Regions from separate parts of the Streptomyces sp. SAI-127 genome, predicted to be linked through region 2. Evidence: riboswitches for the same ligand, from Rfam matches in the RefSeq annotation. Region 2 holds a riboswitch; the other holds the start of a gene.

Region 1 (4,785 bases), 1.3 Mb from region 2:
CGCCCAGTTTGCCGGTGATCGTCTTCTTGTGGCGCTTCAGCTCCGCCTGACGCGACTGCAGCGAGGCCAGCTCGATGTGCGCGGCCCCGCGCAACCGCTCGATCTCCCGCAGCTGCCGGCGTACGTTCGCGACGGAGGCGGCCTGGCGGGCACCTGCCCGTTCGACGAACTCGGCGCTGTCCAGGTACCGGTCGGGGTCGTCGGTGAACGCGAGCTGCATCGCGGGGTCGAGGCCGCCGCCGCGGTACTGCGCCGCGGCGATGGTGCCCAGCGCCTCCCGCTCCTCGTTGAGCTGCTCCGTCCGGCGGGCCGCCTCGTCCCGCAGGGTGCCCAGCCGGGTCTCGGCCGCCTCCGCCTTCTCCTTCGCGCCGTTGTACTTCTCGGTGGCGGCCTCGGCCTCCTGGTACAGCTGGTCCACCTTCGCCTTGACCTGCGTCGGTGTGAGCTGCGGCTCGGCGTGTCCGGTCCCGTCGAAGCCCGTCGCCGTCGCCGCCCCCGCGAGGGCGATCGTCGCCGCCGTACGGACCGTATGGCCGCCGGTTGAGCGCCTGCGGGACTTGCGGTGCTCTGCCACGTGGACTTGCACGTCCTTTCCTCGACCGCCCGCCCGCCCCGGGCTTCAGGGACGTACGAACGCCAGGGGGAGCGGCCGTACGACCGCCCGGGGCGGTGTGCGCGTCCGGCGACGGCCTGCACAGGGGGAGCGGGCCGCCGCCGGACCTTCTCGGCGGTGGTGGCCGACTGCCGCCCCTGGCCCGGGCGGCGGTGGGGAGCCGGTCACCTGGTGGAGGACGCTAAACCTGACCGTGACGGGGAGGTAACGCGTTGTGCGGAACTGCCGCCAGGGGACCGCGGGGTGACCGAAGGTGACCGTGATCGCGGGCCGGCTCCGTCGACTTCGCGCGGTGCGCTGACCGAAGTCGGGATTCCGGGACACGTGGCGGGTGCCGAGTGCTATGGGCCGCATATATGCAAGGTCTCTCGAGGGGCCGGTGCGGGTGCTCCTCGGGGCCCGGCATAGGCTCCGGCCTCATGGACGTACTCATCCATCTCTTCGTCGGCCTGCACATCATCGGCATCGCCGCGCTGCTCGGCGGCTTCCTCACGCAGATGAAGGCGATGGGCCGGGGCACCGCCCGGTTCGTCCCCGCGATGCTGCACGGTGCCGCGACGATGCTGGTCACCGGGGTGATCCTGGTCGGCCTCAACCAGGCCGACGACCAGCACGTCAACAACATCAAGATCGGCGTGAAGCTCGCCCTGCTGATCGTGATCCTCGGCCTCGTCTATGTGAAGCGGGACGACGAGAAAGTGGACAAAAGCCTGTTCGGCCTGGTCGGCGCGCTGACCACGGCCAACATCTTCATCGCGGTGCTGTGGACCTGACGGCGGCACGGGCGGCGTCGACCGCCCCCGCGGCGACGGCCGACCAGGCCGCCACCGAGATCCACAGCAGCACCTCACCCGGAGTCCCGAGCCACGGGACATCCACGTCGGCGGCGACCGACAGGGTCGCCACCGCGGTCATGCCCATGGGGAACACGGTGGCCCAGCGGCGCGCGTCGTAGCGCGGGCGCGGGCGTACGAACTCGGCCACCAGCAGTACGGCGTACCAGGCCAGGCCGAGCACCAGCAGCGCCACGGTCACCGCACGCAGGACGCCGCGGTCGTCGTCGTTCCACAGGTACAGGCGCGCGCTGTCGGCGGCGATCAGCTGCGCGCCGGCGAGCGCCGAGAGGGCGAGCGCGCCGCCCGCGATCCACTGGTCGCCCGGCCCCTCCAGCACCTGGCGCGGGTCGAAGCGGAAGAGCGCGACGCCGTAGAGGACCAGGCCGAGCCAGAACAGTACGAGCGCCGAGTGCGCAAGCCATGCCGCCGACTCGGCAGCGGCGAGCGTGGCGCCGAGGACCGCGAGGCCCTGGGTGGCCACACAGCCGAGGAACACCCCGCCGGGCATCCGCCGCTTCCAGTTCCCGACGACGAGCACGATCAGCACCGGCCACAGCAGCGCGGACAGTGCCAGCAGTGCCTCGGCGAGGGTCTGCCGGCCGAGCGCGGAGAAACGGGTGCCGAGCACGGTGGTCGCCGCCACGGCCGTCAGGGCGCCCGGTGTCCCGGCGTCCGCGAACCATCGCGCGCGCTCCCGCAGCAGTCGTAGGGCGAAATCGGCGGCCAGCCCCAGCCAGGCCGCGCAACCGAGCACCAGGGCGATCCGGGACAGCGTCTCGTAGCCGGTCAGATGCAGCCCGACCGACACGATGCCGGTCGCCATCACGGCGGCCCCGGCCGCGGGCGGGCGCTGCGTCCACCGGACGCGCAGGGGAGAGTGCGGAGAGGTGCCGGACATGTGCCGATGCTAGGAAGCTCAGCGTGCCGTGCCGGCGGGACGCGCACGCGCGCGGGCGGAAAGAGCCGAAATACGCCCGCGCGCTTGTCGTGACCGGCGTGCCTCAGGCCGGGCGCACCACGCTGTGGATCGCCGACTCGCCGTCGTAGTAGATCGACTCCTCGCGGACGTACGCGCCCGGCTTGGGGGCGTGGATCATCATGCCGTTGCCGATGTAGAGGCCGACGTGGCTGATGTCGTCGTAGAAGAAGACCAGGTCACCGGGCTGAGCGTCGGCGAGGGAGACCGTGGTGCCGGCGTTGACCTGGTCGTAGGTGACGCGGGGGAGGTCGACGCCGGCGGCCTTCCAGGCGGCCTGGGTGAGGCCTGAGCAGTCGTAGGAGTCGGGCCCGGTGGCGCCCCAGACGTACGGCTTGCCGATCTGCGCGCGGGCGAAGGCGAGGGCCTTGGCGGCCTTGGTGGCATACGAGGAGTCGGTCGGCGTCGACGTGCTCTCCTGCGGGGCGGTGGCCTCCTGCGCGGCCTCCGCCGCCGCTGCCTGCTGCTGCGCCAGCTCCGCCGCCTTGCGGGCCGCCTCCTCCTGCTTCTGCTTCTCGATCGCCGCGAGGCGCGCCTTCTCCTGGGCCGTCAGCTCCGACAGGATCTCGCGCGCGTCGGAGAGCTTCTTCTGGACGGTCGCCTTGGCCGTCTTCAGGTCGCTCTGCGTCTCGGTGAGCGTCTGAAGGCTCTGGGAGGCCTCCTGACGCTTCTTCATCGTCGCGGACTGCTCGGAGACGTAGTCGTCGACCGCGCCCTTCTGGCGGTCCGTCAGACGCGCCATCAACTGCGTCTCGTCGAAGTAGTCCTGCGGAGTGTCGGCGAGCAGGAAGGTCGCCGTGCCGGAGGCCCCGGCGCCGGTGCGGTACTGGGCGGCGGCGAAGGAACCGAGCTCCTCCCGCGCCTGGTTGAGCTTCTGGGTGCGCTGGGCGACGTCGTCGAGGAGCGTGTCGACCTGCTTGCGCTGCTTGGCCGTCTTCTCCTTGGCCGCGTTGTAGTTGTCGGTCGCCGACTCGGCCTGGCGGTAGAGGTCGTCGACCTTCTTCTCCACCTCTTCGAGACTCGGCCTGTCATCGGCCGGCGCGGCGTTCGCCGACTGGGACAGCAGGGCCACGGAGGTGAGGGCGGCCGTCGCGAGGGCCGGGGTCCGTATGCCTGCTACGCGCGTACCCACAGGACGCGACTTGCGGTGCGACGCCAAGGGAGGCGACTCCTTCCGTGCTCCGCCTGCCGAGTTAGCTGTCGGGTTCGGGCGGCATGCTTCGGAAGGTTTGCCCTACGGCGCTCCCTGCGCGGGAGTCGGCCGATTCACCCCAGGTATCGGTGGGTCCCCGGCTCCGGGCGCGCGGCGGCGCTGCGGACTCGGCGGAGGCCGTGCGGCCCGGCGACGTTCGCCGGTGGGGGTCGTACGGCCTGCCCGAACGGTAGCCAACGGGTGTGGCCCCTGTGAAGGTTGATGTTCGATATGCCCGATACATTTTCGTGACCTTGGCCTCGTGCATAGCTCCACGTGGTCAATCCGGAGTGATCTGCAACGACTTGTGCGTATTTTCGCCGGAGTGACGGCGTCCGCCCGCTTCGTGGGTCTAACTTCCAGCCAACCGCGGTGGGGTGCCGCGGCCGGTGGGAGGGGTACGGCCATGAGGATGCGCACAGGACTCGTCGTCGCCACGTCGGTCGCGCTCGCCGCCGCCGCGGGAATCGCGCCCGCGACAGCGACAGCGGGGCACGGCGGAGGCAAGCCGGTGATCCGCGTGATCGCCAAGGGCCTCGACAACCCGCGCCAGCTCTCCTACGACGACGGGCATCTGTACGTCGCCGAGGCGGGCCGGGGCGGCAGGAAGTGCGTCGGCGAGGGCCCCGAGGGGCCGACCTGCGTCGGACTCAGCTCCGCCGTCACCAAGATCTACTGGGACGGGGGCGCGTGGAAGCACCGCCGGGTGGTGCAGGGGCTTCCCTCGGGCGCCGCCCCCGACGGCGGCTTCGCGACCGGCGTGGACGGCGTCTCCGCGCTCCACGGCGAGGTCTGGGGCGTCGAGACCTACGCCCCGCCGGAGGCCGGGGTGCCGACGAAGCCGCCGTGGAACGCGCTCGGCAAGCTGCTGCGCGTCGGCCACGGCACGGCGCGGATCGCCGCGGACATCACCGCCGTGGAACTGAAGTACAACCCGCACAAGGCGTCGGTGGAGTCCAATCCGTACGCCGTCCTCGCCCTCCCCGACGGCCGCCGGATCGTCGCGGACGCGGCCGGGAACGACCTGGTCGTCGTCTCGCCGCACGGCAAGGCGCGGCCCTTCACGGTCTTCCCGGACCACGACGGGAACCAGTCCGTCCCGACGTCCCTGGCGCTCGGCCCCGACGGCAAGCTCTACGTCGGCGAACTGAACGGCGAGGCGGCGAAG
Region 2 (4,785 bases):
GCACCTCGGCGGCGAAGCGCCGGATGCCGCGCTCACGCGCGACGGCCCCGATGTGTTCGAGGAGGGCGGAGGCCACGCCGCGCCCCTGGTGGGCGTCCTGGACCAGGAAGGCGACCTCGGCCTCGTCGGCGGGGGCGGAGGCGGGCATGCCCTCGGGGCCGATGCGGTCGTAGCGTACGGTGGCGATGAACTCGCCGCCGACGGTGGCGGCGAGCCCCACCCGGTCCACAAAGTCGTGGTGCGTGAAGCGGTGGACGTCCTTGGCGGACAGGCGAGGGTAGGGCGCGAAGAAGCGGTAGTACTTCGACTCGTCCGAGACCTGCTCGTAGAAGCTGACCAGGCGATCGGCGTCGTCGACGGTGATGGGCCTGATGCGCGCGGTGCCGCCGTCGCGCAGCACCACGTCGGCCTCCCAGTGGGCGGGGTACTCGTGCCGGTCCGACGCGCTCTGCATGGGCCCCAGAGTACGGCTCGCGTACGACAACGGCGCGAGGCAGTCTGTGGAGAACGCGCGAGGACGCACAAGGACGGAAGTCGGGCCGAGGCCGCGGTCCGACCACTCCCCCCGGAGGGACTTCAGGTCCTGTCCGGGGGCGCTTCACGTGTGGGAAACTGGTCTAGACAACCCTGAACACCGAAGGGCAGCATCACATGGCTGAGCGCCGCGTCAACGTCGGCTGGGCCGAGGGCCTTCACGCCCGTCCCGCTTCCATCTTCGTCCGGGCCGCCACGGCCGCAGGCATCCCGGTGACGATCGCCAAGGCCGACGGCAACCCCGTCAACGCGGCCTCCATGCTGGCCGTTCTCGGCCTGGGCGCGCAGGGCGGCGAGGAGATCGTCCTCGCCTCCGACGCCGAGGGCGCGGACGCGGCCCTCGACCGCCTCGCGAAGCTGGTCGCCGAGGGGCTCGAGGAGCTTCCCGAGACCGTCTGAGGGAAAGTGCCGTAAAAAGCACCGAGGGGCTCGTCCGAATTACCGGGCGGGCCCTTCGCATTTCCCTTTTGCGGGCAGCAGAAATAATCCCCCTCGAATTACCCTCTCTTTGTATACGGCGCCCGTGTTAATGCCGCAGGCCTGTCACGTTTACAGGATGTTGCGAGGTCCTCACACGGTCCGCGCGATCCTGCCCGGAGGCGAACCGCAGCCGGTGCACCGCGCCCGAGCGCTCGGTGTGCAGCGCCGTGATCGCCCGCGCGCGCTCGCCGTCCCCGCGCGCCACCGCATCCACGATCGCGCCGTGCTCGGCCCAGGACTCCGCGGGGTTGGCCGGCGCGTCCACGACGTACATCCAGGCGATCTTGTGCCGCAGCTGGGTCAGCATCGAGGTCAGCGCGGGGCTGCCGGAGGCCTGGGCGAGCGTCTCGTGGAACCAGCCCCCCAGAGAGCGCAGATCCTCGCTGTTGCCCCTCCTGGCCCGCTCCTGGCCCAGCCGGACCAGGCCGCGCAGCACCTTCAGATGGGCCTCAGTGCGGCGCTGGGCGGCCCGGGAGGCGCCGAGCGGCTCGAGGAGCATCCGCATCTCCAGCAGGTCGGCACCCTCCTGCTCGGACGGTTCGGCAACGCACGCGCCCGCGTGCCGCCGCGTCACCACGAAGCCCTCGGCCTCCAGGGTGCGCAGGGCCTCCCGGACCGGGACACGGGAAACGCCGTAGCGGCGGGCGAGCAGTTCCTCGGTGAGCCGGCTGCCGCGCTCGTAGACACCAGCGACGATGTCGTCCCGGATCGCCGTGCATACCGAGTGCGCCGGAATACGCATGTCCGACCTCCGTCTTAATCCCCGTGAAACGTCGCCGATTGACGTGTGTTCAGTGACTCTATTGCAATGGACGGGAATTTCCGACGGCAGACCGGAATCCGAGGATATTTTTTGGACAACGGGGCGACGGAAACGACGAAACCCCGGCTCGGGGAGCCGGGGCCTCGCGGAGATCGCGCCGTGGGTCGTCAGACGTTCACGCCGTGCGAGCGCAGGTAGGCGACGGGGTCGATGTCCGAGCCGTACTCGGCGGTGGTGCGCGCCTCGAAGTGCAGGTGCGGGCCGGTGACGTTGCCGGTCGCGCCGGACACTCCTATCTGCTGGCCCGGGGTGACCGACTGGCCGACCGAGACGCCGATGGACGACAGGTGGCCGTACTGGGTGTACGTGCCGTCGGCCATCCTGATCACGATCTCGTTGCCGTACGACCCGCCCCAGCCGGCCTCCACGACCGTGCCGCGGCCGACCGCGTGCACGGAAGTGCCGCTCGCGGCGTGGAAGTCGACACCGGTGTGGCTGCCGGACGACCACAGGGAGCCGCCGGACTTGTAGCCGGTCGAGATGTAGGAGCCGGAGATCGGGACGACGAAGCTGTTGAGGCGCTTGCGCTCGGCCGCACGGGCGGCGCGCTCCTTGGCCTCGCGCTCCTCCTTGGCCCGGGCCTCGGCCTTCCTCTTGGCCTCCGCCGCCGCCTTCTTCTGCGCGGCGGCCTGGGCCTGGGCGGCGGCCTGGGCGTCGAGCTGATCGGCGAGGGAGTCGCCGGCGCTGACGACGGGCATGAGGCCGGTCTGCTCGACGGAGTTGTCGGCGGCGAGTGCGGGGGCGGCGATGGTGCCGATGACGCCGGTGGTGGCGAGGGCCGCGACGCCTGCCGCGCGGGCGGTGGTGCGCTTCATGCGGCTGGGACGACGGTGCTTCCCGGTGGCGCAGGTGAACGCCATGTGGTGGCTGGTCCTTTCCTTCCTTCTCGCCTACCGGGTTAGCTGACGGGTTCGGAGCAGGAAGGTCTCCTACGGACTCCCTCGCGGCTCGCGCGGGCGTCCGATTCACCCCAGGGACGTGTTGCGTGGGTCCCCGGCTCCCCTGGCTCGCGCCATGCGGGGACTCGGCGATGACTGTCCGGTGCCGCGGGCGCGGCGCAGTGCCTGACGGACAGCCCAGAGGACGCTAAGCGGGGCCACTTTCAATCCCCAAACGGATCACGGCTTTTGTAGCGCATCCCACAGGGCAGACAGGCAACCTCCTGCCCAATTCGGACATCCGAGGGCCCTGGTGGCGCTTGCGTCACCAGGGCCCCTGAGGTCGGGTGCCTCTACTCGGCCGTCACGACCTTGACTTCGCCGATGCCGAGGGCCTCGACGGGCTCCTTGATGGCGGCCGCGTCGCCGACCAGGACCGTCACCAGCCGGTCCACCGGGAAGGCGTTCACGACGGCCGCGGTGGCCTCGACGGTGCCCGTCGCGGCGAGCTGCTGGTACAGGGTCGCCTGGTAGTCGTCCGGCAGGTGCTGCTCGACCTGGTCGGCCAGCGTGCTCGCCACGGCCGCCGCGGTCTCGTACTTGAGCGGCGCCACCCCGACGAGATTCTGGACGGCGACATCGCGCTCGGCGTCGGTGAGGCCGCCTTCGGCGAGCGTGCGCAGCACCTTCCACAGGTCGTCCAGGGCGGGACCGGTGTTCGGGGTGTCGACGGAGCCGCTGATGGCGAGCATCGCGGCGCCCGAACCGTCCGGGGCGGACCTGAGGACCTGACCGAACGAGCGCACACCGTAGGTGTAGCCCTTCTCCTCGCGCAGGACACGGTCCAGGCGGGAGGTGAGGGTGCCGCCGAGGCAGTACGTGCCGAGCACCTGCGCGGGCCACACGCGTGCGTGCCGGTCGGCGCCGATGCGGCCGATCAGCAACTGCGTCTGGACGGCGCCGGGGCGGTCCACGATGACGACCCGGCCGGTGTCGTCGGCGGTCACCGGTGGCACCGGCCGCGGCCGGCCCGTGGAGCCGGTCCAGGAACCGAGGGTGTCGCCGAGCAGGGCGTCCAGGTCGATGCCGGTGAGGTCGCCGACCACCACGGCGGTCGCGGTGGCGGGGCGCACGTGCTTCTCGTAGAAGCCGCGCACGGCAGCGGAGTCGATGTTCTCGACCGTCTCCTCGGTGCCCTGGCGCGGGCGCGACATGCGCGAGTCGGCCGGGAACAGCTCCCTGGAGAGCTCCTTGGCTGCGCGGCGGGACGGGTTGGCCAGCTCGTGCGGGATCTCGTCCAGGCGGTTGCGGACGAGCCGCTCGACCTCGCTGTCCGCGAACGCGGGCGCCCTGAGGGCGTCGGCGAGCAGACCGAGCGCCTTGGCGAGGCGGGAGGCCGGCACTTCGAGGCTGAGGCGGACGCCCGGGTGGTCGGCGTGCGCGTCGAGGGTGGCGCCGCAGCGCTCCAGCTCGGCGGCGAACTCCTCGGCGGAGTGCTTGTCGGTGCCCTCGGAGAAGGCGCGCGCCATGATCGTGGCGACGCCGTCCAGGCCGGCCGGCTCGGCGTCCAGGGGTGCGTCCAGGAGCACCTCGACGGCGACGACCTGCTGGCCGGGGCGGTGGCAGCGCAGGAGGGTGAGGCCGTTGTCGAGCGTCCCGCGCTCGGGGGCAGGGAAGGCCCATACCTTGGGCTCGCCCGCCTGCGGCTGCGGGTGGAATTCCATCGCGGCGAGCTCGGTCACTTGGCCGCCTCCTCGTTCTCGTCGGTGGCTTCCACGGTGGCCGCGGACTCCGGGTCTTCGGCGCCCTCTGCGTCCTCGGCGCTCTGGGCGATCTCGGCCGGGGAGGTGGGCTCGTAGACGAGCACCGCGCGGTTGTCGGGGCGCAACTTGGCCTTGGCGACCGCCTGGACCTCCTCGGCGCTCACCTCCAGGACGCGCTGTACGGCGGTGAGGGCGAGCTGCGGGTCGCCGAACAGGACGGCGTAGCGGCACAGTTCGTCGGCGCGGCCCGCGACGGTGCCGAGCCGGTCCAGCCACTCGCGCTCCAACTGGGCCTGGGCGCGCTCCA

What was found. Region 2 has a riboswitch for cyclic di-AMP ahead of M2157_RS13770 (M23 family metallopeptidase). Riboswitches for the same ligand answer to the same signal wherever they lie in the genome.
Region 1: linked by a shared signal. The riboswitch ahead of M2157_RS19485 (C40 family peptidase) and the one ahead of M2157_RS13770 (M23 family metallopeptidase) in region 2 are both predicted to bind cyclic di-AMP.

What each region holds. Positions count from the first base shown of each region.
Region 1 covers NZ_JARXYJ010000001.1:4,302,247-4,307,031, reverse strand. Annotated here, with positions in the region: gene M2157_RS19500 (C40 family peptidase) at 1-574, opposite strand, end outside; gene M2157_RS19495 (hypothetical protein) at 1,033-1,386, shown strand; gene M2157_RS19490 (tellurite resistance/C4-dicarboxylate transporter family protein) at 1,364-2,347, opposite strand; gene M2157_RS19485 (C40 family peptidase) at 2,451-3,584, opposite strand; cyclic di-AMP (ydaO/yuaA leader) riboswitch at 3,593-3,761, opposite strand; gene M2157_RS19480 (ScyD/ScyE family protein) at 4,024-4,785, shown strand, end outside.
Region 2 covers NZ_JARXYJ010000001.1:3,023,967-3,028,751, forward strand. Annotated here, with positions in the region: gene M2157_RS13755 (bifunctional GNAT family N-acetyltransferase/acetate--CoA ligase family protein) at 1-454, opposite strand, end outside; gene M2157_RS13760 (HPr family phosphocarrier protein) at 652-933, shown strand; gene M2157_RS13765 (GntR family transcriptional regulator) at 1,061-1,756, opposite strand; gene M2157_RS13770 (M23 family metallopeptidase) at 1,945-2,697, opposite strand; cyclic di-AMP (ydaO/yuaA leader) riboswitch at 2,711-2,877, opposite strand; gene M2157_RS13775 (pitrilysin family protein) at 3,069-4,457, opposite strand; gene M2157_RS13780 (pitrilysin family protein) at 4,454-4,785, opposite strand, start outside.